DNA from 4 places in the Pseudarthrobacter sp. NPDC080039 genome. Region 1 is predicted to be linked to each of the others. Evidence: riboswitches for the same ligand, from Rfam matches in the RefSeq annotation. Region 1 holds a riboswitch; each other region holds the start of a gene.
What was found. A riboswitch is a leader RNA that binds a small molecule or an ion and turns the genes downstream of it on or off. The one in region 1 is predicted to bind cyclic di-AMP.
Positions count from the first base shown of each region.

Region 2: another riboswitch for cyclic di-AMP. It lies ahead of AB0313_RS01735 (LysM domain-containing protein); the one in region 1 lies ahead of AB0313_RS13530 (peptidoglycan DD-metalloendopeptidase family protein).
Region 3: another riboswitch for cyclic di-AMP. It lies ahead of AB0313_RS10620 (glycoside hydrolase family 16 protein); the one in region 1 lies ahead of AB0313_RS13530 (peptidoglycan DD-metalloendopeptidase family protein).
Region 4: another riboswitch for cyclic di-AMP. It lies ahead of AB0313_RS12795 (hypothetical protein); the one in region 1 lies ahead of AB0313_RS13530 (peptidoglycan DD-metalloendopeptidase family protein).

Region 1 is NZ_JBFBKY010000011.1:80,368-87,978, forward strand. It holds gene AB0313_RS13500 (molybdopterin-binding protein) at 1-1,159, opposite strand, end outside; gene AB0313_RS13505 (DUF6457 domain-containing protein) at 1,156-1,452, opposite strand; gene AB0313_RS13510 (NTP transferase domain-containing protein) at 1,449-2,180, opposite strand; gene AB0313_RS13515 (HNH endonuclease) at 2,249-2,749, opposite strand; gene AB0313_RS13520 (NlpC/P60 family protein) at 3,030-3,791, opposite strand; gene AB0313_RS13525 (NlpC/P60 family protein) at 3,898-4,566, opposite strand; cyclic di-AMP (ydaO/yuaA leader) riboswitch at 4,649-4,843, opposite strand; gene AB0313_RS13530 (peptidoglycan DD-metalloendopeptidase family protein) at 4,956-5,783, opposite strand; cyclic di-AMP (ydaO/yuaA leader) riboswitch at 5,788-6,030, opposite strand; gene AB0313_RS13535 (metal-dependent transcriptional regulator) at 6,139-6,840, opposite strand; gene serC (phosphoserine transaminase) at 7,112-7,611, shown strand, end outside.
Region 2 is NZ_JBFBKY010000001.1:369,029-376,639, reverse strand. It holds gene AB0313_RS01740 (protein adenylyltransferase SelO) at 1-1,470, shown strand; gene AB0313_RS01745 (ribonuclease Z) at 1-17, shown strand, start outside; gene AB0313_RS01735 (LysM domain-containing protein) at 1,612-2,430, opposite strand; cyclic di-AMP (ydaO/yuaA leader) riboswitch at 2,434-2,603, opposite strand; gene AB0313_RS01730 (TraR/DksA C4-type zinc finger protein) at 2,790-3,149, shown strand; gene AB0313_RS01725 (DNA alkylation repair protein) at 3,146-3,673, shown strand; gene AB0313_RS01720 (DUF1810 domain-containing protein) at 3,695-4,138, shown strand; gene AB0313_RS01715 (glucose 1-dehydrogenase) at 4,176-5,069, opposite strand; gene AB0313_RS01710 (metallophosphoesterase) at 5,227-5,733, opposite strand; gene AB0313_RS01705 (DUF1918 domain-containing protein) at 5,807-5,998, shown strand; gene AB0313_RS01700 (NUDIX hydrolase) at 6,031-6,549, shown strand; gene AB0313_RS01695 (endonuclease/exonuclease/phosphatase family protein) at 6,546-7,223, opposite strand; gene AB0313_RS01690 (thioesterase family protein) at 7,381-7,611, shown strand, end outside.
Region 3 is NZ_JBFBKY010000007.1:123,526-131,136, reverse strand. It holds gene AB0313_RS10640 (hypothetical protein) at 1-185, shown strand, start outside; gene AB0313_RS10635 (aminoglycoside phosphotransferase family protein) at 182-1,195, shown strand; gene AB0313_RS10630 (lipopolysaccharide biosynthesis protein) at 1,222-2,709, opposite strand; gene AB0313_RS10625 (glycosyltransferase) at 2,706-3,884, opposite strand; gene AB0313_RS10620 (glycoside hydrolase family 16 protein) at 4,029-5,123, opposite strand; cyclic di-AMP (ydaO/yuaA leader) riboswitch at 5,129-5,278, opposite strand; gene rpsF (30S ribosomal protein S6) at 5,654-5,959, shown strand; gene AB0313_RS10610 (single-stranded DNA-binding protein) at 6,033-6,605, shown strand; gene rpsR (30S ribosomal protein S18) at 6,730-6,969, shown strand; gene rplI (50S ribosomal protein L9) at 6,987-7,439, shown strand; gene AB0313_RS10595 (PhzF family phenazine biosynthesis protein) at 7,532-7,611, shown strand, end outside.
Region 4 is NZ_JBFBKY010000010.1:32,285-39,895, reverse strand. It holds gene AB0313_RS12810 (bifunctional glycosyltransferase family 2/GtrA family protein) at 1-624, shown strand, start outside; gene AB0313_RS12805 (glycosyltransferase family 39 protein) at 621-2,786, shown strand; gene AB0313_RS12800 (glycosyltransferase family 39 protein) at 2,793-4,856, shown strand; cyclic di-AMP (ydaO/yuaA leader) riboswitch at 5,030-5,191, shown strand; gene AB0313_RS12795 (hypothetical protein) at 5,197-5,907, shown strand; gene AB0313_RS12790 (glyoxalase superfamily protein) at 5,980-6,393, opposite strand; gene upp (uracil phosphoribosyltransferase) at 6,438-7,073, opposite strand; gene AB0313_RS12780 (phosphatase PAP2 family protein) at 7,086-7,611, opposite strand, start outside.

The DNA.
Region 1 (7,611 bases):
CGCAGGGAACTTCCTCCACCGCGGGCATTGCACGGTGGCCCAGGGCGGCGAGCAGCGGGGCGCCTACGGTGGAGAGGGCCATCATGGCTGCCAGGGGGTTGCCGGGCAGCCCCAGGACAAAGCGCCCGTCCGGAAGTTCGGCGAGGACCGCGGGATGGCCCGGCCGCATGGCCACGCCGTCGATGACCAGCCGGCCGCCAAGTTCAGCCACTGCGCGCCGGAGGTGGTCCGTTCCCGAACGGCCAGTACCCCCGGTGGTGATGACGACGTCGGCAGGCAGGTCGGGTGCGTCCGGCAGCCCCGGCACCACGTCTTCGAGCGCTGCGAGCCATTCACCATACGAGTCGCCGATCCGCTGTTGTCCCGCAGGAATGCCTCCCAGCATGGAAACGACATCAGGCAATTGCGGGCCGAACGTGTCGCGCACCTGTCCGGGGGCAGGGGTACCGCGTTCCACCACCTCGGCCCCGGTCAGCACCAGGCGCACCACGGGCTTTCCCTGGACCTGCACTTCGTCGTAGCCGGCCAGGGCTGCCAATGCCAGATGGGCGGGGTTGAGTTCTACCCCTGCCTTGACCAGGATGTCCCCTTCAAGGGCTTCCTCCCCGGCCTTCCTGATGTGTTCGCCGGCGCGGGGCTCCCCTGGCCGCGCCTTGCCCCCGGTCATCAGGACAGGCAGGCCGTCATCGTCCCGGCCAAGGACGGCGCTCTCCGTCCGGAGGACTGCCTTGCCGCCGGGAGGGATCAGCCCTCCCGTGGCTATGGGACTCGCCTGGTGCGGCGCCAACCTGGTACCAGGCTCCACCGGAATCCACGGGCCGCTTCCATTAACCACCCAGCCGTCCATCGCCGAAGAAGCGTAATGCGGCATGTCCTGACGTGCCACGATGTCCTGGTCCAGCCTGCGGCCCAGGGCCGCCCCCAATGCCACGGGCCCAGAAGGGATGGGAGTGGCGGCGTCGTATGCCGCTCGCCTTGCCTCTTCCCACGTGTGGGCAGCGTGATGGTGGGCAGTGTGATGGGGTTCAGCTTCGCCGTGGCCGGCATCCACTGACGCTGCCCCGTCGATGCTGGCTTCTGCAGGTCCGGATTCTCCGGCCGGGACTGACGCTTCCGTCCCCGGCGGAACCTGGGGACGGCTCAGGGGTCCTGCCGTCATTCGCCGGGAGTCCCGGCGGTGGCTTCCTTGCCGTAATCAGCTGCCAGGGAACGCGCTACGGCCAGCGCCGAATCCATGGAAGCGGAGTCCATTTCCCTGCCCGGGGCAGCGGCCAGGCCCGCGGCGAAGCCGGCAATGAAGGTGGTGAGCGGAGCTGCAGGCCGGACGACGGCATGGGCGGCGACGCCTGCAAGTGACAGCACCGCATTGACGTCCACCTGGACGTCCTCAAGCTTGTAGGCCTGGAGGAGCGCCCTGCACCACTCTTCCAGCGTTTCGTCCTGGCTTTTCACGTATTGCCTCCCACGTTAGCTCCGCCTGCGCGCCGGTCCTGGCTTCCGCGCTGGTTCCCGGCGGCGATCCCCAGCGCGGCAGCATCCTCCCAGGTATCCACATCGGAGGTGGACCCGGCGGGGACTGTGACTAGCTGCACGTCCAGACTAGCAAGGAGCGCACGGACGGACGCGTTGACCAAAGCTTTGCGTGCGGCCAACTCCCTGCATGCCCTGTTTAACTCTTCCGTGCTATAAAAAGCTGCCAAGGGCTGGACCCTGCCGCCCTCGTCCCTGGCCATGACGCCCCGGCCGGCGGCTCCCCCGGCCAGTGCCGGGTCAGGGCAGTCGGCAAGTGCGTCGCGCAGTGCTGACACGGCCCCGGCCGCCAGCGGCATGTCGCAGGCCAGCACCAGGGTGTGCGGTGCCGGTTCCGCATTGTCCGCAAGGGTGGCCAGGCCGGCGGCGATGGCAGCTGCGGGGCCGGCAAATGGTGGTTCCTCCCGGCAGGTCAGCAGGCCGGACGCCCAGGACGGCGGAGCGAGAGGGGCTTCGGTAGAGTCGCTGGCCCGCAGAAAATCAATTCCGCCTACCACGACAGTTCGGCGGGCGCCCGCCGACGCAGCCACGGCGCGCTCCAGCAGCGTCTGGCCCCGGAAGACCAGCGACTGCTTGGGGACGCCACCCAACCGCGAAGAACGTCCACCAGCCAGGACCAGGGCATCAAAAACCAGCCTGCTCGCTTCCATTCACCCAGCCTAGCGACCAGACGCTCCGCTGGCCGCAGGACCAGACGCTCCGCTGGCCGCAGGAGGGGTCAGGCAGCGCGCTCGGGAAGCAGGAAGGGATCCCATGCCGGGGTTGGCTTCTCGAGTTCCTTGATCTGCCAAATCGTTCCCCGCGGCGGCTCGGGCACAAACCGCAGGGTCCAACCCATCTCAGCAGGGGTGTGGTCACCCTTGACGTTGTTGCAGCGCAGGCAGGCGGCCACCAGATTCTCCCACGAATCGGCCCCGCCACGTGACTTTGGGTGCACGTGGTCGATCGTGTGCGCCGCCTTACCGCAGTACGCACATTTGTGTCCATCGCGCCGGAGCACGCCCCTGCGGCTGACCGCCGTGGAGTGGTTATACCGGGGCCGGATGTATCTGTTGAGGAGGATCACGGACGGGCGCCCAAGGACGTCGGTTGGGCCCACGACGGGGTCGTCCCCTTCGGCCACAACGCTCGCCTTGCCCGTGAGCACAAGCACCAGCGCCCGGCGGAAGGTGATTACCGCCAGCGGTTCATATCCAGCATTCAGAACGAGAGTGCGCATGCACTTACCTCTTCACGGCCGCACCCGTCAGGGGCACGAGGGCCGGCTGCCCTCGGCATGTCCGGGCTATGGATCGACATCACAAGAGTAAACAAAGAAGTGCAAAATCAGGTAATCGCCCACTCGGCGGGCCTCTCCGGCGACTTGGCGGCCGGGGCGGGAGGTCGAGTGAACGCGACCGGCCGGGAGATTTTAACGACAAAAGGACCCCTGCCTCATTGGCAGGGGTCCCCGCGGCGATCCTTTGGCCGGCGTCCGTTCAGGCCGGCAGCGGGAATGCCTAGCTGACGCGGATGAAGACGGGGCCGGAACCGACGTTGGCGCTGAACACCACGGTCTGGTTTCCGTTGAAGCCGCCGTGGACAGCCATGCCGTTACCGGCGTACACAGCGATGTGGGCCATTCCGGAGCCGCCGTTGGCGTAGTAGATGAGGTCGCCCGGCTGCGCCTCGGCTGCACTGACCGTGCGGCCCAGGGAGAGGTAACCGGCAGGCCAGTCGTGGAAGTGGATTCCGACGGCAGCCAGGGAGTTGGTGACCAGCATGGTGCAGTCCTGCACCACGCCCAACTGGGCGTAGGCCGCGGCCAGGATGGCAGCACCCTTGCCACTGGCGGAAGGGTGGGCGGCAGGAGCGGCCGGAGCAGAGGCAAGCGTGGCCGTGACCTTCGGAGCGGCAGCCGGCTGGGCTGCGGGGGCAGCTTCCTGCACCGCAACCTGGGGCTCGGGCTCAGCGACGGGAGCCGGCGTCGTGGTCACAGCCGGCTTCTCGAAGCTGATGGCGATGGTGGAAGCCGCAGAAATCGGCGCGTCGACGGCGGATTCAACTTCCATGGCGGACGCCGGCGCGGAATCACGCTTGGCGTTGGCATCAGCGGCATTTGCGGCGATGCCGCTGGTCAGGACCAGACCGGAAGCGGCGGCAATCACAGCGGCCTGACGGCCCATTCCGCCGGCGTTGTCGGTGACAGCCTTGGCGATAACAGCGATTGAGTTGGTTTTGGTGACCTCGGCGCGGTGCCGTGCGGTAGCACGAGTCGTCATCAGTTCTCTCTTTCGTTTTTCCTCAGGCGGCTGTGGCCGGGCAGAGGGAGTTGGACCCGCCGGCATCTTGGGGGCATGCCGGCGCGTCCCGAACGGGGGTTAGCTATTAGGAAACGCGGATGAAGACGGGGCCGGAACCGACGTTGGCGCTGAACACCACGGTCTGGTTTCCGTTGAAGCCGCCGTGGACAGCCATGCCGTTACCGGCGTACACAGCGATGTGGGCCATTCCGGAGCCGCCGTTGGCGTAGTAGATGAGGTCGCCCGGCTGCGCCTCGGCTGCACTGACCGTGCGGCCCAGGGAGAGGTAACCGGCAGGCCAGTCGTGGAAGTGGATTCCGACGGCGGCCAGGGAGTTGGTGACCAGCATGGTGCAGTCCTGCATCACGCCCAGCTGGGCGTAGGCCGCGGCCAGGATGGCAGCACCCTTGCCGCTGGCGGAAGGCTGTGCGGCAGGAGCAGAGCCGGTGGCAACGGCTGCCGTGACCTTTGCACCCGCAGCCGGCTGGGCTGCGGGGGCAGCTTCCTGCACGGCGACCTGGGGCTCGGGAGCCGGAGCAGCGGTGGTCTTGACGGTGGGCCGTTCAAAGGAAACCGTGGCGGTGGGGGCGGCGGTCACGGCGAGCGACGTCTGCGCCGAACCGGACTCGGTGGAAGCGGAGACACCGGCAGTGGTGTCAGCTGCAGTGGCCGGCAGGCCCATGCTCAGAACCAGGCCCGATGCGGCGGCCACAACGGCAGCCTGGCGCCCTACGGTTCCGGCGTTTGCAGTCATGGCCCTGGATACGGCATCCAAGGGGTTGGTGCGCACCGTTTGGGCACGGTGGCGCGCAGAATGATGGCGTGAAGACACGAAGGTAGCCTCTCCCAATGCCTGCGAGGTGAGCTGTCGGATTCGGATGGGAGTCACCCGGTCACAAGCTTCCTGGGAAGCTTGTGACTTAACCCCAAGGCCTTCTGGAGAGAAGGCCAAAAATTGGTTCCCCCGCCCCTGCCAGACGATGAAATGCGAACGGACCTTGAGCGGTGGCAGAGTTAGGCAATCCACTCAAGAGCGTCAACTTCGGAAAAGTTGACGCAAGTTAGACGGTACAGGAGTTCTGCTTGAATGTCACATTCAGGTCACGGCACGTTACCCGGATCTGAGAGTTGGCAATCATACGGTTACAGCCAACCCATCGGATCGACCACTTCGCCGTTCACCTGGACCTCAAAGTGCAGATGGCATCCCGTGGAGGCGCCTGTGGTACCACTCAGGGCCACAACGTCTCCCCTGGACACGGTCTGCCCCACCTTGACGTTGAAGGACGACAGGTGGTTGTAGGTGGTCTCCAGCCCGTTGCCGTGGTCTATGACCACACGGTTTCCGCCGCCGAACTGGTGCCAGCCTGCGAAAGTCACGGTTCCCGTTGCGGCAGCCATAACAGGCGTCCCGCATTGGGCCACGAAGTCCTGCCCGCGGTGGAAGTCGCCGGCGCCTCCGGTAATGGGGCTGACCCGGTAACCGAAGGGGGAGGCGGTCACAAGCGAGGCGAGCGGTGCCGAGAGCGTGCCGGCGGAAGCCGCGCGGGTCACGGAGCCGGCCGACTGGGCGCTGAGGAGCTGCTTGAGCTTCCCGTCCGGGTCCGCCTGGGTCACCACTGCAGAGCGGCTGAAATCGATTTGAGCGCCAATATCCGCGGAAATCTGGGGTTGCGGACTGACCGACGATGCCGCCAGGGGGGCGGAGCCGGCCGCATCCGTCGCCATAACCGGACTCGTGGCGGGCATGGCGACTGTCAGGGCTAGACCGGTGGCGGCAAGGGCAATCCCGGCCTTCTGGCCTATGCCGCTGGCGGCGGCAAACTCCGTCATCTGCCGGAACGGACCCCGCCTGCGCCGGGCATCGCGGTGGAGGTCGCGGGGGCGCTCCGTTGCGGCACCTTCGACAATCCGGGCTGCCGAAGGGGGGCCGGCCGCGCGGCGGCGTCCCCTGGGGGTCTGCGTGGTCAAGAAGGGTTCCTCTCTGGAGAAGCCTGCGGAGTTAGCTGTCGGATTCGGGTCAGAGAGATCAAAGACCCGGCCCGCCACCGGCAAGCTTCGGCACAGGGGTATTCCCGGAAGAATCCTTCACTGGAGAGGCTTGCTGCTGACGGACTTCACCCCAAGGCAGTCCCCCGCTGCCGGTTGTGGTTCCCCCGCCTCTGCCAGTTACGACTCGTTCACCTGATCCGCTGGCAGAGCTCGGCTCCGGATCAGGTAACGCTTAAGTATCAACGATTGCTTCCACTATAGGGGCTAAAGACCCTAGGTAACAATTCCGTTATCTTTGCGTGGAAGGGCTGTCACGGGGTATGAACTGCCCCGGTCAGGACTGGCGGACGGCGACGAAAACATGGGCTGCGACCTCCGGCGGGAGTTCCAGTGCGCCTTCAATACCCGGCACCCGGACGGAGATGTAGTCGCCTACACGCTCAAGCGCCACGGCAGCGCCGGGCCGGATGCCACCTTCGTCCAGTTGTGCCAGCAGTTCCGGCTCCACCTGGATCGGTTCGGCCAGCCGGCTGATGGTTACCCCGGAGGCAGGGCCGTAGTTCTTCATCGCTTCCACGAGGCTGATGGCGCCATCGGCAAAGCCGGGTCCCGGTTGTCCGCCGAGGGCTGCGAGCCCCGGAATGGGATTGCCGTACGGAGACTCAGTGGGCCGGTCCAGCATCTCGTAGATCCGCCGCTCCACCCGCTCGCTCATGACGTGCTCCCAGCGGCAGGCCTCGTCGTGGACGTAGGCCCAGTCCAGACCAATGACGTCGGCAAGCAGGCGTTCGGCCAACCTGTGCTTCCGCATTACCTCGGTGGCCCGCTTGCGGCCCGTGTCCGTCAGTTCCAGGTGCCTGTCGCCGGAGACCACCACGAGTCCGTCACGTTCCATCCTGCCGATGGTCTGGGAAACCGTGGGCCCGGAGTGGCGCAGACGCTCGGCGATACGGGCCCGCAGGGCAACGATGTTCTCTTCCTCAAGCTCCAGGATGGTCCTGAGGTACATCTCCGTAGTGTCGATCAGATCCGTCATCCAGCTCAGCTCCTCGAGCGCAGTACCTTGCGTTGTCCCACCGTACCGCCTGTTCCCGCGAGGTAGTCCGGGGAAAAGCTTAGCCTATTTTGACTTACTCCGAATAGCCGAGGGTGTCCTGTCTCAGTGTCTGGACTTTGAAGCAGCCGGTTCCCGCGCGCCGCGACTATTCAGGCAGAATGGGAGGGCCAACAGCGCAGCCGCCGCCGACGGCAACCCTTCACCAGACCGTCCGGACCAAAGCCCCCGTCCCTGCCGAATTGGAGCACCTGTGAGCGACACCAGCATCACGATCCCTGCCAACCTCCTGCCTAAAGACGGGCGGTTTGGGGCCGGCCCGTCAAAGGTCCGGCAGGAACAGATCGATGCCCTGGCCGCAGCATCCAAGACCATTCTGGGCACCTCCCACCGCCAGGCACCGGTGAAGAACCTGGTGGGGTCCATCCGTGAAGGATTGAGCCAGTTCTTCCGCGCCCCGGAGGGCTACGAGGTGGTCCTCGGCGTTGGCGGCTCCACCGCGTTCTGGGATGTCGCGAGCTTCGGCCTCGTGGAGAAGAAAGCCCAGCACCTGTCCTTTGGCGAGTTCGGGTCGAAGTTCGCTGCAGCCACCAACAAGGCACCCTTCCTGGACGCATCGTCCATCATCAAGTCCGAACCGGGCACGCGGCCCGCAGCCCAGGCGGAGTCCGGCGTGGACGTCTACGCCTGGCCGCAGAATGAGACCTCAACGGGCGTTGCCGCCCCGGTCCGGCGGGTGTCCGGAGCCGACGA
Region 2 (7,611 bases), on a different contig from region 1:
ATGACGGCAGCAGCTGAATCCACCGTGGCTTTTGACGGCCGCTTCGCCCGGGAACTGACGGAGCTGGCCGTTCCCTGGCAGGCCGAGGAAGCGCCCGGCCCCGAGCTCCTGGTCCTGAATGAGACGCTCGCCCATGACCTGGGCCTGGACCCGGAATACCTGCGCAGTCCCGAGGGCGTGCGGCTCCTGGTCGGCAACCATGTACCGCCCGGTGCCACCCCCGTCGCGCAAGCCTACGCCGGGCACCAATTCGGCGGTTACTCGCCCCTGCTCGGTGACGGACGCGCACTCCTCCTGGGTGAGCTCACGGACCGCAGCGGCCGTCTCCTCGACATCCATCTCAAAGGTTCGGGGCGCACGCCTTTCGCCCGCGCCGGGGACGGCCGGGCCGTCGTCGGACCCATGCTGCGTGAGTACCTGGTCAGTGAGGCCATGCACGCACTGAACATTCCCACCACCCGCTCGCTCGCCGTCGTGGCCACCGGGCGCCAGGTACGGCGCGAGGGCATGCTGCCCGGCGCCGTGCTGGCCCGGGCCGCAGCCAGCCACCTGCGCGTGGGCAGCTTCCAGTACGCCCGGGCCACGGAAAACCTGGACCTCCTGAAGAGGCTGGCCGACCACGCCATCAGCCGGCACTACCCGCGCGCCGCCCACGCGGAAAATCCCTACCTGGCATTGTTCGGTTCCGTCGTCTCAGCGCAGGCTGAACTGGTGGCACAGTGGATGCTGGCCGGATTCGTCCACGGCGTCATGAACACGGACAACATGACCATCTCCGGGGAGACCATCGACTACGGCCCCTGCGCCTTCATGGACACCTTCAATCCCGCAGCCGTCTACAGTTCCATCGACGTCAGCGGCCGCTATGCCTACGCCAACCAGCCTGTGCTGGCCGAATGGAACCTTGCCAGGCTTGCCGAGGCAATGCTGCCGCTCATCGACGAGGACCAGGAAAAGGCGGTGGCCCCGGCCGTCGAGGTACTGGGCGGTTTCCGCGGACACTACAGCAAGGCGTGGTCCAGCGGCATGGGGAAGAAGCTGGGCCTGGAGCACGCCAGGGAGGACCACCCGGACGCCGTCTCGGGACTCATTGATGACGCCATTGCCATCCTCCAGGACGGCCCGGTGGACTACACCAGCTTCTTCCGGAACCTTGGCAACGCGGCAAGGGGCGATCTCCGTCCGGTCCGCGGCATGGTGCTTGACCTGGCAGCCTTCGACGCGTGGGCGCAAAGGTGGCAGGAGCTCAGGCCCGACGCCGGGTTGATGGACAGCGTAAACCCCGCTTACATCCCCAGGAACCATCTCGTGGAGGAGGCTTTGTCCGCCGCCACTGCCGGAGACCTGGCACCCCTGCAGCAGCTGCTGGATGCCGTCAGCAATCCCTTCACCGAGCGGCCCGGGCTGGAACACTACATGGAAGGGCCGCCGGAAGACTTTGGCAAATACATGACGTTCTGCGGAACCTGAGGTTCCCCCGCGCACCTGCCTTGAGGCCTGGCTGCAGGTGGCGGCCGGATGGCAAACGACAGGAGGGCGGCGGCCGGATACACCGGACGCCGCCCTCCTGCTCTGGCCGGACCTCCTGGGAGGCGGCCGCCTGCCCGCAGGTTAGGCTACGCGGACCACGGAGTAGCCGCTGAGCCAGCTGATGGGGTGGACCTGCGTGGTGTAGCCGTTGACGCCGCCGCTGACAACCTGGCCGGCACCAGCGTAGACACCAACGTGGCCGGAGGTGATGATCAAGTCGCCGGGCGCCGGGCTGCCTACCACGGTGCCGTATTGGAAGAACTGCGTGGGGGCGAGGTCGCCAACGCTCTTGCCGACCGAACGCAGGGCCTTTTCCACCATGGCGGTGCAGTCCTGGTTCACACCGATCTGGCTGTAAGCGGACGCCAGGATGGCAGCGCCGGTTCCGGTTCCGGTGGTGGCGGACGCGTAGGACATGTTCATGCCGGTGTTCGCGGGGGCCGTGGCCGCCGCAGCCTGGACGGGAGCTGCTGCGGGGGCGGGAGCCGGTGCGGCGGTGTAACCGGCGCCGGGAATCCGGATCTGGTCGCCCGGGTAGATGATCGAGGACAGTCCCAGTCCGTTGGCGGACAGGACGTCGTTCAGGCTGACGCCGTAGGCCGTCGCGATGGCACCCAGGGTGTCTCCGGAAACAACAGTGTGGATGGTGCCCGTGGCCGCGGCGGGGGCAGCGGGCGCGGAGTATGCCTGGACATTGGTCTTCTCAGTGGTATCCGGACCGGTCACACCGGCGTGGGCCGGGGCGCCGACGCCGAAGGCAATGCCGGAGGCTGCTGCAACGGCGAGTGCGGGACGGCCCAGCGAGCGGGCCTGGGACCTGGCTGTCACGGCGATGCCTTCGAGCGCAATGGAGCGGGCCGGAGTCGCGCGGTGACGGGCGGTAGTGGAATTTTTTGACACGGTTGATCGCCTCTCCCATGCCTGCGGGGTGAGCTGTCGGGTTCGGGCTGGAGATACCCGGCCGGAGTGACTCCGCGATGGACGGAGGCGCTGTCGACTTAACCCCAAGGCCGCAAGTGGCCGTGGAAACTTGGTTCCCCCGTCCCTGCCAGCTGGAGCGGTTGAATCCCATGGTCAGCGGCAGGGCTCGGCATGCTGACGGGAATGTCCCGTCTGAGAGGGACACCAAAAGACCATAACCCGCGCTCGGACTAATTGTCACATTTGGATAACATACGAGTTTCTCCTCTCGGATTGAGCAATCGAATGGATGGCGTGTACCCCTGAACCGGCACTGACGGACGCGCTAGGCTTTCCCCATGCCAGATTTCGACCGGTTCCGCGCGCTGCTCGAGGAGGAGCGGGAGCGGCGGATGGCGCTGCTGCCGGCGCTGCGGGCCGACATCGAGGCGGCTAATTCAGCCCGCCAGGACTCCAATGTGGACGACGAACACGATCCGGAAGGCGCCACGATAGCCTTCGAGTTGTCGCAGGCCGCGGCGCTCCTGAAGCAAAGCTCAGCTGGCCTTGACCAGATCGAGGCGGCCCTGGCCCGGTTGGCCGCGGGCACCTACGGAACCTGCGCCGAGTGCGGGGAGCCCATCGCGGAAGGCAGGCTGGAGGCCCGGCCGTGGACTCCGTTTTGCATCCGGCATGCCTCCTCAGGGCGCGGGCGATGACCGCTGCGGACGTCGTTTCCGCGGCGGCGGAGTTTGTTGACCGGACCCTTCGGAACGAGGGCGCCTGGTATCGGGCGGACGACGTCGGAGCCCGGCTGGGCGGGGCGCTGGCCTCCTACGGATCTTCCGTGGGGGCCGTCCGCGGCACGGTTCGGGACGCGCTGCGCAAGTTCAAGGACCTTGACCACGATGGAACGGTGATGCTGGCCTCCGCCCTGTGGGGGCAGCCGCGACCAGGCTCCCGTCCCGTGTTCGAGCGGCGCCTGGCCGCCGTGGTGCTGCTGCAGTCAAGGGTGCGGCTGCTCCGGCATTCGGATTTGACCCGGCTGGAAGGGTTCCTTCGGTCTGCCCAGGCAACCGACCTGACGGAGCCCTTGCTTGCCGATGTCCTGGCTCCGCTGTTGGCCGGGCTCGGGGAGCGGGACCGCCAGCGGGCCGGCGTTGTCCTGGCCCGGTGGCGCGGCGATCCCGACCCCCAGCTGCAGGCAGCGGCCGCTGCCCTTGAAAAAGATTTGGCGCTTTAACAATGAACCCAGGAGATCCCTATGTATGAGCCCTTTGACCTTGAACGTTATGTCGCCGCCCAAAACAGCGGCGGAACCTATGAGCAGGCGCTGGGGGAGCTTCAAGTCGGCCGCAAGTCCGGGCACTGGATGTGGTTCATCTTTCCGCAGATCGCCGGGCTGGGGCAGAGTGCCACCTCCCGCAAATACGCCATCTCCTCGCTGGCCGAGGCCCGCGCCTACCTGGACCATGAAGTCCTGGGGCCGCGACTCCTGGAATGCGCGCTGGTCCTGGCCAACCATGCTGAACAGTCGGCCGACGAGATTTTTGGCGGCATCGACGCCAAGAAGCTGCGGTCGTCCATGACACTGTTCCTCCGGGCCGCGCCCGGAGAAACAGTGTTCAAGACCGTCCTGGCCCAGTTCTTCGACGGCGAGCCGGACCCTTCCACCGACGAGCTCCTGGCCGGCCAGGAAGCCGGGTGACGCCTGCCGGCGGGGCCAGCCGGGCCCGTGGATGTTGCTAGGGCGTGGGGCTGCCGCCGTTGACGTTCAGCGTCTCGCCCACCACGTAGCTTGACTCAGGCGAGGCCAGGAAGACGTACGCGGGTGCCAGTTCGGCCGGCTGGCCTGCACGGCCCAGGGGAGTGGACTGCCCAAACTCCGGCAGTTCCTCCTTTGGCTGCCCGCTGCTGACCTGCAGCGGTGTCCAGATCGGCCCCGGAGCCACTGCGTTCACCCGGATTCCCTTGGGCGCCAGCTGCTGGGCCAGGCCCTTCGTGAAGTTGTTGATGCTGGCCTTGGTGGTGGCGTAATCCACCAGCGTGGGCGAGGGGTTGTATGCCTGGATGGACGTGGTGTTGATTATGGTCGAGCCAGCCGGCATGTGCGGGACGGCGGCCTTGGTCACCCAGAACATGGCGTAGACATTTGTCTTCAGGGTGTGGTCGAACTGCTCGTCGGTAATATCCTGCAGATCCTCCTGGGCCACCTGCTTGCCGGCATTGTTGACCAGGATGTCCACCCCGCCCAGGACGGCCACAGCGGTGTCCACCAGGTCCCGGCACGCCGCAGGGTCCTTGAGGTCGCCCGGCGCCTTGACGGCCTTGCGGCCGGCCGCCTCGATGAGCCCGGCAATGCGCGAGGCGTCCTCCTCTTCCTGCGGCAGGTAGGAAAGCACGACGTCGGCGCCTTCCCTGGCGAAGGCAATGGCCGTTGCGGCGCCGATCCCGGAGTCCGCGCCGGTCACAATGGCGCGGCGGCCTTCCAGCCGGCCGGTGCCGCGGTAGGTTTCTTCGCCCAGGTCGGCCTTGGGTTGCAGTCCCGCGTCGAGGCCCGGTTCGGGCTGGTGCTGCTTGGGCGGGGAGATCTTTTCGTAGGCAGTTACGGGATTGCGGAAGGTGTACTGGTCAGTCATGGTGGTCCTCCTGTTCGTGCGGACTCGGGCTTCTTCGTCGCCCCGGAACTGAAGCATCCTGCGGTCAAACCGCCACAGCCTGGAAGCTAAGCATGCTTATGGTTCCCAGCCTAGGCAATGGATACCGCCCTGCCAAGCGGCCGCGGGCACTGGCGCGTCAGCCCTGCCGGACTCCCACCAGCCTGACGTCAGTCAACCGGCCGGCGTCTACCGCAGCCTCCATGAACGTGCAGGAGGGCTGGCGGCGGCGGTCCGTGGGGGAACCAGGGTTCAGCAGGCGCAGGCCGCGCGGCGAGACCGTGTCCCAGGGGATGTGGCTATGGCCGAACACCAACACATCGGCATCGGGGTAGAGTGCTTCGCACCGAAGTTCGCGGCCCTTGGCCTGGCCGGTCTCATGGACCATCGCAAAGCGGACTCCGGCCAGAGTGACGGTTGCCGTTTCGGGCAGGCGCCGGCGTAATTCAGGGCCGTCGTTATTGCCATGGACGGCCAGCAGCCGCTTGCTCCGGCGTTCGAATTGGTCCAGCAGCGCTGCCTCCACCCAGTCGCCGGCGTGGAAGACCACGTCGGCCTTTTCGACGGCGGACCACACCTGTTCCGGCAGGTCCCGGGCGCGTTTGGGTACATGGGTGTCGGCGAGCAGCAGGAGGTTCAACGGCATACCGGAATCCTGCCATGCGGCCCTTTTCCGGCGCGTCCGCGAGCCGTACCCTTGGGGCGTGGAGGTGATTGCCATGGAGGCAGCCCAAGGTGACCGGATCGTGGTGCGCGGCAGGAATGTGGGGTCCGCAGACCGGCACGGGGTGATCCTGGAGGTGCGGGGTCCGGGTGGTGGGCCGCCCTATCTTGTCCGGTTCGACGACGGCCACGAAACTGTCATGTATCCCGGCGGTGATTTCGCCGTCGACCACGGGCAGGGCACCTGACGTCCCGCCGCTTCACCTGTCAAACTGGGGCAATGGACCATTTCCCTACCTCCAGCCTGTCTTCCACTCCGCCGCAGCGGACCGGCCCCCGCGATCCCGGCGATGCCTGGGTGGAAGGCGAGCGCGGCCGGTTCTGGGGCAGGTTTGGCGCGGCCGGCGTCCTGGCCTGGGATCCGGCCAGGGGAGTCCTCCTGCAGCACCGCGCCGTATGGAGCCATAACGGCGGAACCTGGGGCCTGCCCGGCGGTGCGCTGCACGAAGGTGAGGAAGCGGTTGAGGGCGCCCTCCGGGAAGCCCGGGAGGAGGCTGCCGTCCCGTCGGAGAGCGTGGAGGTGCTGTTCACCTCGGTGCTGGACCATGGGTACTGGTCCTACACCACGGTGGTGGTTCAGGTGCAGGAATCCTTCGACCCCGTCATCAGCGATCCCGAGAGTATCGCCCTGCTCTGGGTTCCGGTTGCCGAGGTGGATTCCCTGGACCTGCATCCCGGTTTCGCGGCAGCGTGGCCGGACCTGCTGGTGGCGCTGGACGGGCTGGCGGAGCCCCGCTAGTAGCCCTCGCCGTATTCGGCGCTCACCAGGATGGGCAGATGGTCTGAGTTGCCGCGCGGCAGGGTTTCCACGCTCGCAATGTCGAGGCCCAGCGAGGTGGCGAAGTCGAAGTGGCCCTTGAACACCTTGTACCGCGTATAGGTGCGGCGGTTGCTCAGGGAGAGGGCATAGCCGGAGTTCTTCATGTGCATATCGAGGTTCTTGGTGAAGAACGGGTAGTTGAAGTCGCCCACCATGAGGGTCATCAGGCCCCTGCCCATGCTGAGCAGTTCTGCGTGCGCTGCATGGATCTGCTTGCGCCGCAGCGAGTTGGAGGCCGTCAGCGGCGCGGCATGGAATGAACCGATAACCAGCTCATGCTGGGTTTCATTGTCCACCACCCTGGTGCCGATAAGCCGCTCGTGGGCCGGGGCCAGCACCCGGTCATGCATGGATTTCTTCAGGGCAAAGGACTGCGTGTCCAGCGCCGTGAACCGGCTGGTCCGGTAGTAGATGGCCAATCCCAGCCGGTTGCCCTTGGTGGCGTCCGCCAGGTGAAGCGGGCCCAGGGTTTCCGGGAGGTCGCTGGCATCCACCTCCTGGAGGCACAGCGCATCGATGTCATGGTTCCGGGCCAGGGCGAGAAGCTCGCCGCTGGCCTTGTGCTTGCGTAGGTTGTAGCTGATGACGCGCATGAAACACCTCTTTTGAGGGTTGCCGACAGGACCAGTTCCTTACTCTAGTCCGATTGCCACCCGCACCCTCCAACATTTCGTGTGCCGTCCCGGCGTGCCGTCCACCGCGAAGGATAGAGTTAGTGGCAATTCACTGAACTTCCGTAAGGGGCCAGCTTTGACCGCAGACCTGCCCGAACTCGCCGAGGGCAACTTCTACTACCAGGACCTGGGCGGCGGCCGGTTCCGGTCCACCATCCACGCGCAGGGCGCCTGGAATGTCCACGAGCAGCACATGGCTCCGGCATCCGGCCTCCTGGCAGACCTTTTGGAACGGCACCAGCCCAGGGATGACATGCGGATGGCCCGCATCAGCTACGAAATCCTTGGCCTGATCCCCGGCGGCGAC
Region 3 (7,611 bases), on a different contig from region 1:
CACGGCTGGTTCCGGTGCAGTCCCGCGTGTCCATCCGCGACACCCTCGGTTTGCGGAAAGATGTGCGTTTCGGGGCGCTGAAAGCTGCGGCGGTCCATACTGCACTGGCCCTGCGCGTCTTCGACCTCCTGGTGCCGGAGGGCACCATCACGGGGCGCCGGCCCGAAGGGAAGGAGCAGCCGTGAATTTCGTGGACCAGTTCCTGCAAGACCACTATAACGAGTTGGCCCTTGACGGGTACGGCCTGGGGAAGCGCTGGGAGACGCTGCTCCTGACGCCGCGCTTTGCGACCTCACGGCATGTAGTGGCCCTGATCTTCCCTGCCCGGCACACCGAGCCGGCCCTGGTGGTAAAGGTGCCCCGCCAGCCCGGCGACAACACCGGAGTCCGCCGTGAGGCTGCCATGCTGGCCCAACTCTCTGCCGTCGTCGACAGCCCGGGCGCTGGTGTTCCCCGGCTGGTGGGGATCCGGGACATGGGTGCCTACACGGTCCTCGTCGAAACCGCCCTGACCGGGACGCCCCTCGACCCCAGGGCAGTGGCGGCGGACCTTTCCTCCGCCGTAGCCACCGGAACCGAGTTCGTCGGGGCACTTCCCTGCACCCGTCCCGCCGCGGACAACGTGGACTGGTACCAGCGCACGGTCAGGGATCCGCTGGCGGCGCTCGAGGCCTTGTCCGGGCAGGATGCGCAGACCTGTGAACTGGTTGAGCGCACGCACGCCGTCCTCGGGCCTCTTCAGCGCGCGCAACTGCCCGCGGTGATCGAACACGGCGACCTGAGCCACCCCAACCTGCTGGTTAAGCCTGGCGCTCCCCTGCAGGTCATGGATTGGGAACGTTCCCTTACCGGCGGTGTCCCCGGGCACGACCTGGTGTTCTATCTGCAGTACTTAAGCGAGTCCAGTGAACAGGCGTTCGTGAGGGAGGCCCAGCTTGCTGCCTTCGACAAGGCGTTTGGCCACGGCGGTTGGGCGCATGGGCCGCTGTCACTCCACCTGGGAATGAGGGGAGTGGACGAATCACTGTTTCCCCTGCTGGTCATCGCAACCTGGGCCCGGTCCACGGCAACGCTCGCTGACCGCCTGGCGCAGGAAGCCGCACCTGGGCTTTCACAGGGCAACGAGAAAGTGCGCGCCACCCTCCTGGCGGACAGGGACTTCTGGCTGTGGCGGCATGCCCTGGACGCCGCCTAGGGCAAAACCGCAGGACGTGGGAAGCCTCAGGATGACCGGCCCTCTGCGTCGTCCGGCGTTTTCGGGTGGTGCCTGAAAAGGCCGAGTATCTCATCGTGCAGGTCCCGGTAGCCGAAGCGCAGCACAGCGTACGCCACCGCTATGCCGGCAACCACCATGGCAATCAGGGTGGGGACAGGGCCCAGCGCATGCCGGGCCAGGTTCAGAAGCCCCACCAGGGCGACTCCGGCGCCGCACAGCAGGCCGGGGGCGGCGGCCCGCATCAAGCGCCGCACCCTGGTTCCCATCACCTTGGCCGCCACAGCCTGCATGCCGAACGCAAAGACCACGGCGACCACCATCTGGGCGCACGCGACCCCCACTATGCCCCAGCGGGTGGCGAAGACCAGCGCCGGGAGGAGGACGGCAAGCCGGACCACGGAGATCCAGATGGAGAGCCCGGGCCTGCCAAGGGCTTTGTAGACATCATTGGCACCCGCGCCCAGGGACCGGGCCGCCGCGTACAGCGCGAGGAAGACCAGCGGGGTAACCGAGTCATCCCACCGCTGCCCGAACAGGACCGGCACCAGGACCGGTGCCACCACGGCGAGTCCCACTCCTGCCGTAATGCCGTACAGCGCCTGGACAGTGACGCTCTTCAAGTACCCGTCGCGCAGCCGCTGCCGGTCGCCGCGGACCTGCGTATACAGGGGAAACAGGACGGTGGAAAGTACAAAGAACACATTGAGGATCAGTGCTTCGGGCAGGCGGAAGGCAAGGGTGTAAAGGCCCAGCGCGTTGGCGCCAAGCATGATGCCGATGACCAGGTAGTCGACGTCGAAGATCGCCCTGGCCAGCATGGTGCTGCCTGCGACGGGAGCGCCGAAGCGGACATTCTCGGCAATGGCGCTCCTGCTCACGCGCCAGATCTGCCAGGGAGCCTCGTGACGGACCAGGAACCAGCAGGTGGCGGCGTAGGCCACCGATCCTGCGGCTGTTCCCACCGCGAGTGACCAGGCCCCGTGGCCGGTGAAGGCCAGGTAAAGGGTCACCGCTCCCATGGTCGCGGCGCGCAGCACCGGAGCGGCCGTCAGCTGCCGGAACTTGAGGTCGCGGCGCATGATCGCCTCGGGGACGGCTCCGCAAGCGGTGGCCAGCACGGAAACTCCAAGGACCTGTACCAGCGGAGCCACACCGTCCAGCCCGACGAGATCCTCCACGGTGTCCGCCGCAAGCACCGCCGCAACGGCCAGGACCGCCCCCAGGGTGACGGACAGCAGGAGGGCCGAGCGCGCTATGACCTGCGTCCTGGGCAGGTAGACCAGGGCCTGGCCCACGCCGGCGTCGGCAATGGTCTCCGCGTATGCCATAAGTACCAGCGCAAGGGCGACGAGGCCATATTCCGCGGGCGACAGCAGCCGAGCGAGCACCACCGTGGTCACCAGGACGATCACCCTGCCCGAGGCGAAGGCCAGCCCCTGCCACAGGGCTCCCCGGACCCCTTTGCGTTCCAGTTCCCCCGGCGCGTACGTCACGGTTGCCCGTTCGTCGGCGAAAGCCGGCCGGCCGGGGATGGGGAGGCCGCGGCCTCCCGTACTTCCGCCAGGTATTCGCCGGCCACGGTGTCCCATGACCGGACCTCTCCTGCCGGACCTCTCGCCGGAACGGCTGCAGGAGTCCCCTGCGGCAGTTCCGGCGCGGTGAGAAGTTCCACTATCCTGCGGACAAGCCGGTCCCGGCTGCCTTCCACGGTCATCAGCGGGTGCGCGGGCAGTTCCCTGGCCGCCACCGGGGTGGCCACCACGGGCAGCCCTGCAGCGAGGGCTTCCAGCACGGAGTTGCGGATGCCCACGCCATGTTCGTCGGGGAAGACTGCCACGTCCGACCCGTGGAAGACGTCCAGGATGGAGGGAACGTTTGCCAGGACGTCCACCCGCGGGCCGGCCAGTGCCTGGACCGCCGGTGTGGGCCGGCGCCCCGCGATGACAAACCGGGTGTTCGGAACTTCCTGCCACACCCGCGGCGCGATCGTCTTTACCAGAACGGTGGCGCTGTCCACGTTCGGGGCGTAATTCAGGCTGCCGGCAAAGCACACGACGGGTGTGCCACGCTCACGGCGGGTGCGGCTCCCCACCGCAGTTCCGTTGGGGATGCTCCTCACCGGGCGGCCCAGTTTTGCCGCCCACACGGCGGCATCCTGTGCCCCGACGGTCAGGAGGCGTGCCCGCACCGGCAGTTGCCGTTCAGCCCGTGCCGCCAGTTGTTCACGCAGCCGGTAGGCGGGCCGGAGCGTGTGCGCAATGGCGGTGTCCATGCCGGCGCGGATGGACCAGGGATCCACTGTTTGCAGCACAACGGGCCCGGACACCTCGTGGGACAGGAAAAGGGCGTGGGGGCCGTGGATGAGGGTGGCGTCCCTGCCTTGCGACAAACGTGCGGCTGCCGCGCGGGCGGAAGGGGTGTCACGGCGGTGCTTCCCCAGCCCCGCCAGGCCCCCCAGGGAGCGGACAAAGGCTGAAAGTTCTTCCCGGGGGGCCAGTTCGTAGACGGAGTCGCAGCGATCCCTGATTTCTGCAGGTACGGGGACCGGGCCGGAAAAAGTCAGCAGGGTGACGGCAACTTCTGCCGGAAGGTGCAGGATGACCTCGTACGGAATCATCGAGCTTCCGTCCCCAAGTTCCGGATCCCGGTTGGGCACGCTTTCCGTCACGTACAGGAGCCTCATTGCAAGAGTGTAATGGATCACACTTCCCATGGAGCGGTTGCTTTAGGCAACCTTGAGGAAAGCCGCGGGAAAGGGGGCGACGGCGGGAGGTCCCGCCGTCGCCCCCCTCACCCGGTGGTAAGGGGCCGGCTACTGCCAGGCGCGCACGTAGTCCACCAGGACCTGGGACTGGGGTCCGTAGGCGGGGTTGGTGGATGAGGCACCCACATTCAGGACGATGTACTGAGGGGCATTGCCGTCATTGGTGGGATAGGACTTAACTTTGACGCCGTCAAAATACACGTCCGACGAGTTGGCCATCCGGTGCAGCCCGAACGTGTGGTACTCGTTGGCCCAGTTGCCGCCGACGCCACCCTGGTTCTGCGAGCCGGACGACGAGTGGTAGTTAACGGTCATCTTGGCCTGGAGTACCTCGGCGATGTCATTCTCGCCGGTGGCGGGCCAGGACTGTCCCGTGGTCCAGAAGGCGGGCCAGTTGTAGAGCCCGTTGCCGTTGCCCGGGAATTTGATGCGTGCCTCGACATAGCCGGTGGTGAACTGGAAGCCGCTGCCGGCACCGCCCTTGGGGTTGGTGGACACGAGGGCGCCGGACGTGGAAGAGCTGAGCCCCAGGACAAGGTTCCCGTTGGCCACCGAAACGTTGGAGGGGCTGGTGGAGACTTTGTTCATGGTGCCGCAGCCGGGCGAGAACCAGCAGCTGGCCCACTTGGCGCTGTCCAGGCCGTTTCCGTTGAACTCGTCCGCGAAGGTCATGGTCCAGTTGCCGGGAACGCCGGTCGGCATCGGGGTGCCGCTGTTTGCCAGCTGCGCCGCGGCGGGCGCCACGGCGATGGGGGAGTCGCCCGCGGGAGCCGGCCCGGCAGGTGCCGCCGCCGGGGCGGAGGGCTGGGCCGGGGAGGGTGCGGGTGCCGGAGGGGCCTCGACTGCGGGGGCGGGAGCCGGTGCGGCGGAGGGGGGAGCAGTCGCAGTTTGCGGCGTTGCTTCACTGCCGGTGCCGGCGGCGCTGGCCACTCGGGCCACGTCCGCCGTGTCATTGCCCTGGGCAAGGCCGAGGCCAAGGGACGCAGCGCCAAGGAGTGCGGCGGCGAGTCCGGCCGTGAGGGGCAAAGGCAGCCGGCTCACTTTTCGCTTGGCCGCCGGCATTGGCGGGGTGGCGGTGGCAGGGGCGGTTTCATTTTGATAACGGTGCGCCGGGTTCGCGCTGCTTTTAAGGAATGCGGGCATGGGGTTTTACCTCTCAACGCCTGCGGAGTTAGCTGTCGGGTTCGGATGAGGCCATCCGGCCGCCTGGATGCGGCTTCACCCCGAGGGCAGGCGTAAGCCAGGCCCGTGACACTCGGGTCCCCCGCCTCTGCCTGGAAACTTGGTGGATCACGGAGGCGGCAGAGCTGGGCGTCCTCCGGGATTGAGGCCGGCTGGGGGCGGCCCCCCATGACCGTACACGACACGCCGGCGAAAATCACAATTAGGTAACGGGCCTCACGTCCTGGTGTACCGCTCAAGGGGTATCGCTTTCCCGGACGTGACGGGCGGCGGGTTATCCACATAGCCCGGCCAGGGACGCCGCGGCAGGCATCACGGGACTAGCCTTGAGTCAAGCGCGAATCGCCTATCGGGTCCAAATGCACTAGGATATTGAAGTCTGTGCTGCGTCCTGCCCCCGTTCCGGAGGCGAGGCATTGCATGGAATCGCAAATGAACCTCCTGTTACGGAAATGCCGTAACCGCTTAGCCCAAAGGAGGTGGGTTCACATATGCGTCCTTACGAATTGATGGTAATCATCGACCCCGAGGTCGAAGAGCGTACCGTTGAGCCGTCGCTTCAGAAGTTCCTGAACGTCATCACCAACGATGGTGGAACCATCGAGAAGGTTGACATCTGGGGCCGTCGCCGTCTGGCTTACGACATCAAGAAGAAGTCCGAAGGTATCTACGCCGTGGTGAACTTCACTGCCAAGCCGGAGACCGCCAAGGAACTTGACCGCCAGCTGTCTCTTAACGAGACCATCATGCGCACCAAGATCACCCGCCCCGAAGAGCAGAAGGTTGTTGCTGAGTAATTCAGCAATGGTCCTCATTCTTTACCCCGCAGGAAACGCACTCTTCACCCAGGATCGAACAAGGAGGCAGTAGATGGCAGGCGAGACCACCATTACGGTCATCGGTAACCTCACCAATGACCCGGAATTGCGGTTCACACCGTCGGGTTCCGCAGTAGCGAACTTCACCATTGCTTCCACCCCCCGTACCTTTGATCGCCAGTCCAACGAGTGGAAGGACGGGGAGACCCTGTTCCTCCGCGCCGCGGTGTGGCGTGAAGCAGCCGAGAACGTTGCCGAATCCCTGACCAAGGGAATGCGCGTTATCGTGACCGGCCGCCTGAAGAGCCGTTCCTACGAAACAAAAGAAGGCGAAAAGCGCACCGTTATCGAGCTTGAGGTCGACGAAATCGGCCCCAGCCTGCGCTACGCAAATGCCAAGGTCAACCGTACCCAGCGCTCCGGCGGCCAAGGTGGCGGCGGCTTCGGCGGTGGCGGCGGCGGTGGCTTCGGAGGCGGCAACTCTGGTGGAAACCAGGGCGGCAACTCCGGTGGAGGCTGGGGCGGCGGCAACCAGCAGGCTGCACAGGACGATCCCTGGGCCACGCCCGGTGTGTCCAACGCAGGCGGCTGGGGCAACGGCCCCGATTCCGAACCTCCCTTCTAAACCCAAACAACGGCCCGGCGCCGGGACGGCAAGGGTGCGCAACGCACTCAAGCTGCTGCCGCCGTCGGACCACCACCATCCCGTGGATCAATATCCACGGGCTCCCTAGAATAGGAGCTCCACGATGGCTAAGGCTGAACTCCGTAAGCCCAAACCAAAGTCCAACCCCTTGAAGGCCGCTGACATCACTGTCATCGACTACAAGGACGTAGCATTGCTGCGCAAGTTCATCTCCGACCGCGGCAAGATCCGCGCCCGTCGCGTTACCGGCGTTACGGTGCAGGAACAGCGCAAGATCGCCCAGGCAATCAAGAACGCCCGCGAAGTTGCTCTGCTGCCTTACTCCGGCGCTGGCCGCGGCTAAGGAAGGGATTAACTAACATGGCAAAGCTCATTTTGACCCACGAAGTCACCGGTCTCGGTGCAGCTGGCGATGTTGTCGAGGTCAAGGACGGTTACGCACGTAACTACCTCCTGCCGCGCAACTTCGCCCTGACCTGGTCGAAGGGTGGCGAGAAGCAGGTTGAGTCCATCAAGGCTGCCCGCGCCGCCCGCGAGCACGCTTCCCTGGAAGATGCTCAGAAGCAGGCTGCTGCGCTGTCCGCCAAGCCGGTCAAGCTGGTCGTCAAGGCTGGCGAGTCCGGCCGCCTGTTCGGCACCGTCAAGCAGGGCGACGTTGCTGACGCTGTTGAGGCCGCTGGCCTTGGCAAGATCGACAAGCGCAAGGTTGAACTGCCCGCACACATCAAGTCGGTCGGTTCCTACCAGGCCAACGTCCGCCTCCACGCTGACGTTGCCGCTGTGATCGAGCTCGACGTAGTGGCAGGCAAGTAGCCCTACGGCCCGGCAGTTACGACTGCAGAAGACCCCCATCGCCGGATTCCGGCGGTGGGGGTCTTCGCATGTGCCGGTGGTAACCTGCTCCGGTGAATCCGACAGCGCGCAGCCGCCCCTTCCAGCAGGTCGACGTTTTCTCCGGCCAGCCCTACCGGGGCAACCCGCTCGC
Region 4 (7,611 bases), on a different contig from region 1:
GTGGTCCGGACCGCAGTGGCGGACGTCCGCGGAATGGCCCGCCTCACCCGTGACCTGGTGTACGGCCGGATTCCAGTTCCGGAACTGCGCGCAGCGCTGGCGCGGGGCCCGCTCCCGGCATCCTCCCGGGCCGACGAGCAAACGCCCGGCAGCAGCCTGTTCGGCCAGCTGGTCCGGTTCGCCGTCATCGGCGCCGCCTCCACCCTGGCCTACCTGCTGATTTTCCTGTTCTGCCGCGGCTTCATGGACCCGCAACTGGCAAACTTCCTGGCGCTGCTGATCACCGCGGTGGCCAATACCGGCGCCAACCGGCGCTTCACGTTCGGCATCCAGGGCGGGAACCCGGTCCGGCACCACTTCGAGGGCCTGATAGTGTTCGGCATCGGCCTGCTGCTCACTTCCGGCGCGTTGGCCCTGGTGCACAGCACGACGACGCCGGACCGGTGGTTGGAAGTCGTCACCGTGGTGGCGGCGAACCTCGCAGCCACCGCGGCCCGGTTCCTGCTGTTCCGGCTATGGGTCTTCCGTGAACGCACACCCCGCGGGCAGTCGGCCGCCGCAGGCGGCCCCAGCCCCACCAACCTCAACACTTCAGCCACCTCCACAGAAACGGCAGCATCATGACCTCCACCATCGAAACGGCGGGTGGCGGTTCCACCGCTGTCCCCCAGCCCCCAGCGGGCGAACCGGCCGTGGCCCCTCAACCCGCGGCACAGCCCGCAGCGCCCCGGACCGAAGCGGCCCATCCTGACCGGCGCTGGACACGTTACGCCTTCGGCAGCCAGCCCCGCTGGGTCCGTCCTTCAGCAGCCGCTCTCCTGGTGGCCACCGGGATCCTCTACCTCTGGAACCTCGCGGCCACCGGTTTTGGGAACTCCTTCTACGCGGCAGCCATCCAGGCCGGCACCAAGGACTGGACAGCGTTCCTCTTCGGGTCACTGGACGCCGGCAACGCCATCACGGTCGACAAGCCGCCCGCGGCACTGTGGATTCCGGCCCTCGCAGGACGGATCTTCGGATTCTCGCCGCTCAGCATGCTGGTGCCGGAGGCACTCATGGGCGTGGCCGCCGTCGGCATCCTCTACCTGACCGTCAAGCGGGTCTCGGGACCGGCTGCCGGCCTGGTGGCCGGCGGCGCCCTGGCCCTGACGCCCGTTGCGGCGCTGATGTTCAAGTTCAACAACCCGGACGCCATGCTCACCCTGTGCCTGGTGCTGGGAGCGTACTTCACTACCCGGGCCATCGAACGTGCCGGCTGGAAGTGGCTTGTTGCAGCAGGAGCCGTGATCGGCCTGGCGTTCCTCGCCAAGATGCTGCAGGGCTTCCTGGTCGTTCCGGCGCTGGGGCTCGCCTACCTGTGGGCCGCGCCCACCACGCTGGGCAGGCGGGTGGCGCATCTGTTCGGCGCACTGGGCGGAATACTCGTCGTGGCCGGCAGCTACGTTGCCCTTTTCCAGCTGACCCCTGCCTCGGACCGTCCGTATATGGCCGGGTCCACCACCAACAGCTTCCTTGAACTGACTTTCGGCTACAACGGCCTGGCCCGGATCACCGGGTCCGGCGAAGGCATGCCCGGCGGTGGCGCCGGAGGTGCTGCCGGAGGGCCGGGAGGCAGCTTCGGGGGCGGCAACGGCGGATTCGGCGGTGCGGCCGGCGTGCTGCGGATGTTCGGGACAAGCTTTGGCGGCGAAGTCTCCTGGCTCCTGCCCGCCGCCCTGATCCTGCTGGTGGCCGGGCTGTGGTTCACGCGCCGTGAGGCACGCACTTCACCGGGCCGGGGCGCGCTGGTCCTGTGGGGCGGCTGGTTCCTGGTCACCGCCGGAGTCTTGAGCTTCATGAGCGGAATAGTCCACCCCTACTACTCCGTGGCGCTCGCACCGGCGATCGCGGCACTGGTAGGCATTGGCTCAGTGGAACTTTGGCGCGGCCGCCAATCCTGGGCTGCCCGGATCGTCCTGGCCGTGACCGTCCTCGGCACCTCGGTGTGGTCCGCAGTCCTGCTCGGCCGCGATGCATCGTGGCTGCCTTGGCTCCGTGTGACCATCATCGTCCTCGGCGTCCTCGCCGCAGCGGCAATCCTGCTGCGCCTCGACGCAGGGCGCACCACCGGACGGTTCCGGCGCGCGGGTGCGGCCGCCGTCGTCGTCATATCGCTTCTTGCCGGGGGACTTGGGTCCGCCGCCTGGACCCTTGCCACTGCTGCGACCGCACATGCCGGTTCCATTCCGACGTCGGGGCCGGCGGGTTCGTCGGCGGGCGGCTTTGGAAACCGTGCCGCGGGCTTCCGCGGCGACCGCACCGACGGCAGGGATGCAGCTGCAGGCACTGACGGGGCAACCACCGGCACCGACGGGTTCGATCCCGCCAACGGATTTGGTGGTCCGGCCAACGGCGCCGACCCGGCTGCCGGTGGTCCGGGTGGCGCGGCGGGTGGACCCGGCGGTGAGGGACCCGCGGACGCCGCCGTGACCGCACTGCTCTCGTCCACCACCACCAAATGGTCCGCGATCGTCTCCGGCGCCAGCCAGGCGGCAAGCCTGGAACTTGCCACCAACACCAACGTCATTGCGCTGGGCGGCTGGAACGGCGGGGACCCCTACCCCACCCTCGCGCAGTTCCAGGACATGGTGGCCAAAGGCCAGATCGGCTACTTCATCCAGGGCGGCGGCATGGGCGGCCGCGGCATGGGTGGCCGGGGCGGCAACTCCGAGGTGGCCGCGTGGGTCCAGGCCAACTTCCAGGCCGAGACCGTCGGCAGCTCCACCGTGTACAAACTCACCAAGTAGGACGCGATGACCAGCCATTCCCCAACCCATGCAACTGCACTCCGAACCGCCCCCGGACACCGGGTTCCTGCACCACGTGCAGCCTCTGCCGGCGTCGTGCACGACCCCCAGGCACTCCGCCGGCGGCTTGAACTGGCGGCAGTACTGGCTGGCACCGCAGTGTTGTACCTGTGGAACCTTGGGGCCTCAGGCTGGGCAAACGCGTTCTATTCGGCGGCAGCCCAGGCCGGATCACAGGACTGGGCTGCCTGGTTCTTCGGTTCCTCCGACGCCGCGAACTCCATCACGGTGGACAAGCCGCCGGCCTCCCTGTGGGTCATGGGGCTGTCGGTCCGGCTCTTCGGCCTGAGCTCCTGGAGCATCCTGGTTCCCCAAGCGCTCATGGGGGTGGGGACGGCATGGCTGCTCTATCTGGCTGTGCGCCGGACGGCCGCGCCGGCAACCGGCGATGCCCGGCTGGCGCACCGGGCGGGCCTGCTGGCCGCGGCGGTCCTGGCCCTTACCCCGGTTGCCACGCTGATGTTCCGGTTCAACAACCCGGATGCGCTGCTGGTGCTGCTCATGACCGCTGCCGCCTACGCTGTCCTCCGCGCCGTGCAGGACGACAGGCTGCGCTGGCTTCTGCTGGCCGGCGTGTTCCTGGGCTTCGGATTCCTGGCCAAGCAGTTGCAGGTGCTGCTGGTGGTTCCCGGTTTCGCGCTGGCCTATGCAGTGGCGGGGCCGGGCAGGTTGCCCCGGCGGCTGCTCCGGCTGGGAGCTGCAGGGGCGGCCATGGTGGCCTCGGCCGGATGGTGGTTGCTGGCCGTTGAGCTGACGCCGGCCGGCATGCGGCCGTACATCGGCGGATCACAAAACAACTCCATCCTGGAACTTACCCTCGGCTACAACGGGCTGGGCCGGTTGACCGGCGAGGAGACGGGCAGCGTGGGCGGCGGCAACGGCTGGGGCATTCCCGGCCTGCTGCGGATGTTCGGCAGCGAGTTCGGTGGCCAGATCGCCTGGCTTCTGCCGTCAGCCCTGATCCTCGCGGGGGGCCTGTTGTGGGTGGGACGCCGCGCCCCCCGCACTGATGCCGTCCGTGCCTCTGTCATCATCTGGGGCTCATGGGTCCTGGTCACGGGGTTGGTGTTCAGCTTCATGGCGGGCATCATCCACCCCTACTACGCGGTGGCACTGGCACCGGGGATCGCCGGGCTGGCCGGCCTGGGCGCCGTCCTTCTGTGGCAGCACCGGCAGCAGGCCGTTGCAGCTTCCCTCCTCGCTGCAGCCGTAGCGGCAGCGGGCCTCATGGCCTTCTACCTTCTGGGTACCACGACCGCCTATGGCCCGTGGCTGCGCTGGGTGGTCCTGCTGGGAGGGCTGGCCGCCGCAGCAGGCGCAGGACTCACGAGCTTCCTGCGCCCGCGTTCCCTCCAACGGACGACGGCGGCGCTCGCCATCGCAGCGTCGCTCGCCGGACCGTTGGCCTACTCCATCACGACGGCGGCGACCGCCCATAGCGGAGCAATCGTCAGCGCGGGGCCTGTGCAGGGCTTCGGCCCCGGCGGTGCCGGCGCAGGCGGGCGCGGAGGCGCTCCTGGCGGAACCGGCGGGACCCGGCAGCCGGCCGCCCCTGGCGGCATCAGGCAACAGGGCACCTTCAGCGGCGCAGCACAGGGCGGAACCGGATTTGGCGGCGGAGCCGGCTTCGCCGGTGGCCGCGGCGGCGGCATGGGCGGGCTCCTGGGCGCGCCCACCCCGTCCGCCGACCTCGTGGCGGCGCTGAAGGACGGCGCGTCCAACTACACGTGGTCCGCAGCAGTGGTGGGTTCCAACAACGCGGCCGGTTACCAGCTGGCGACGGAACTGCCGGTGATGGCGGTCGGCGGCTTCAACGGCACCGATCCCTCGCCTACCCTGGCGGAATTCCAGGACCTGGTGGCGCAGGGGAAAATCCACTACTTCATCGCGGGTGGAACCATGCGCTCCAGCAGCGGATCCGATGCCGCTGCACAGATAGCGCAGTGGGTGGCGCACAACTTTGCGCCACAGAGCATCGGCGGCACCACGGTCTACCTGCTGGCGAGGTAACGGGCAGGTCTCCTCGCCGCATTGCGCCTGCCCCGCGAAGACGGTGCAGGCGCAATGCGGCGCGCCCGAGCGCGTGACTTCCGTTACCTAAATGTGACTTTCGCGCGATCTTCCTGTACCGTCGATTGGGTGCGGTCCGCGTTCGGGCCGCATATCCCGGGTTGACGCCAAGCTCTGCCGCTTCCCCGGATTCCCGATTGAGCAACGGCAGAGGCGGGGGACCCACCGTCCCGGGCAATGAATGCCCTTGGGGTTAAGCCAGTACGTGATCTTTCCGTACAGCCGGATGCCCTCATCCGAACCCGACAGCTAACTCCGCAGGTGTGAGAGGCGATCAATCATGTCCAAGAACAAGGCAGAAGCACGCCTGCATGCCAAGGCTAAACACCGGGCCGCGCAGCGGGCAAAGAAGACAACCCTCGGCCAGCGCGCCGGGATCCTCGCAGCATCCTGTGCGGTGCTGGTGGGGGTAGGCGCAGCAGGTCAGGCAACCAGCAGCATGACTCCGGTGTCATCCACCGGGTCCAACTCTTCCACCGCTGCGTCCGATGCCCAAATGAGTATCGAGAAAAGCGAAATCCGTTCCAACCCGGCAACGAACCCGGCTCCGGCCGCCATCAGCGTGGCACCGCAGGCGGCCGAACCAGCTCCCGCGGCCGCCCCTGCGGCACCTGCTCCCGCCCCTGCCCCACCGGCGCCGGCGCCCGCTCCCGCACCCGAGCCGGCACCCGCCGTCGCGATTAACGATCCTGCCGGTGCCCAGGCCTACGCTGCCGGCCAACTGTCCTCTTTTGGCTGGGGCCCGGACCAGATGCAGTGCCTGCAGACGCTGTGGACCAAGGAATCCGATTGGACCACCACGGCCACCAATGCCAGCAGCGGCGCATACGGCATCGTCCAGTCCCTGCCTGCCGAAAAGATGGCAACGTTCGGCGCGGACTACCTCACCAACTACCGCACCCAGATCAACTGGGGACTGGACTACATCAAGAAGAGCTACCAGTCGCCTTGCGGAGCCCTGAACTTCCACCTGGCACACAACTGGTACTAGGCACTCCCGGACCGGGGACATTCCGGCAGCTAACGGCGGGCCGCATCACCACGATGCGGGCCGCCGTTTGCCTTAAGGCGCGGCCCCCGCCCCGCCCTGCCCCGCGCCCCGGCCCGCATTCCGCCACGGGATGTACTGGACCGACCACTTATTCCCGTCCGGATCGGCGAAATACACGAAATGGCCCCAGGGAAGCACCTCGATATCACTGACGTCCACACCATTGCTCTTCAGTTGGTCGTGCGCCGCGTGGATGTCGTCGACCACCAGCTGGAGGTTGGTTCCCGTGCCGGCAGGGGCGTCAAGGAGCCCTTCGCCCATGCTGATGGAGCAGGCCGAGCCGGGCGGCGTCAGCTGCACAAAGCGGATGTTGTCGGATGGCCGCTCGTCGTAGTCCGCGTTGAAGCCCACCTTGTTGACGTAGAAGTCCTTGGCGCGGTCAACGCCCGTGACGGGAACGTACACAAGTTCGAGTTTCCAGTCCATGCGCACAGGCTAGCGGCAGGGACAGCTTCCAGAAAGGGTGAAAACTACCCTGCGATGCCGTAGAGGCGGTCACCGGCGTCACCGAGGCCCGGAACGATGTAGGACTTCTCGTTGAGCTTCTCGTCGATCGAAGCCAGAACGACGTGAACGTTGGCACCGGACAGCTCCTCCTCCAGGCGGGCCAGTCCTTCCGGGGCCGCCAGCAGGCAAATGCACGTGACGTCGGACGCCCCGCGCTTGAACAGGAACTTGATGGCTTCCCGCAGGGTGCCGCCGGTGGCGAGCATGGGATCCAGGACGAAGACCTGGCGCCCGGTCAGGTCTTCCGGAAGGCGCTCCGCATAGGTGATGATGTCCAGCGTCTCCTCGTCCCGGGCCATGCCCAGGAAGCCCACCTCAGCGGTGGGGACCAGCTTGGTCATGCCCTCCAGCATTCCAAGGCCGGCGCGCAGGATGGGGACCACCAGCGGGGTGGGCTTGGTGAAGGCCGTGCCAATGGTGGTGCTGACCGGCGTCTCGATGGTCACGGGCTCCGTGCGGACCTCCCGCGTGGCCTCGTACGCCAGCAGGGTCACCAGCTCTTCCGTCAGCTGCCGGAAAACCGGCGACGGGGTGTTCTTGTCCCGCAGGACGGTGAGCTTGTGGGCGACCAGGGGGTGGTCAACAACGAGAGTGCGCATCCCCCAAAACTATCATCCGGCGCTGCCCTTCCCGGGTCCGGAGCCTCCACCCTCGTGCACTTCCTGGGCCACGACGTCCCGGACAATGGGACGGTCGAACGACGGCGCAGCGCCGGCATGCTCCCGCCTGCGGATGAGATGGAACAGCCGGTGGGCCATAATCACCACGCCCACCCAGGCAAACCCCAGCAGCCAGCCCGCCATGACGTCCGTCAGCCAGTGGTGGCCAAGGAAAACCCGGCTCAGGCCCATCGCAATGATGAAGATGGTGCCGGCCGTGATGGCGCTGACACGGACCCACATCAACTGGAACTGCAGGCAAATGAGGTACACGATCAGGCTGATCACCACTGTGGTGTTCAGCGTGTGCCCGCTGGGGAAAGAGGGCGAGTCCTCGTAAGGGGGAACGGCGTCAGCGTGGTCCGGGCGGGTACGTCCCACGAGCTTCTTGCCCAAAGTGGTGGCCGTGATGGAGGCCGCGGCAGCACCGCCCACCAGGATCAGTGGACGCCAGTTCCGGCCGAGGAAGGTCAGCCAC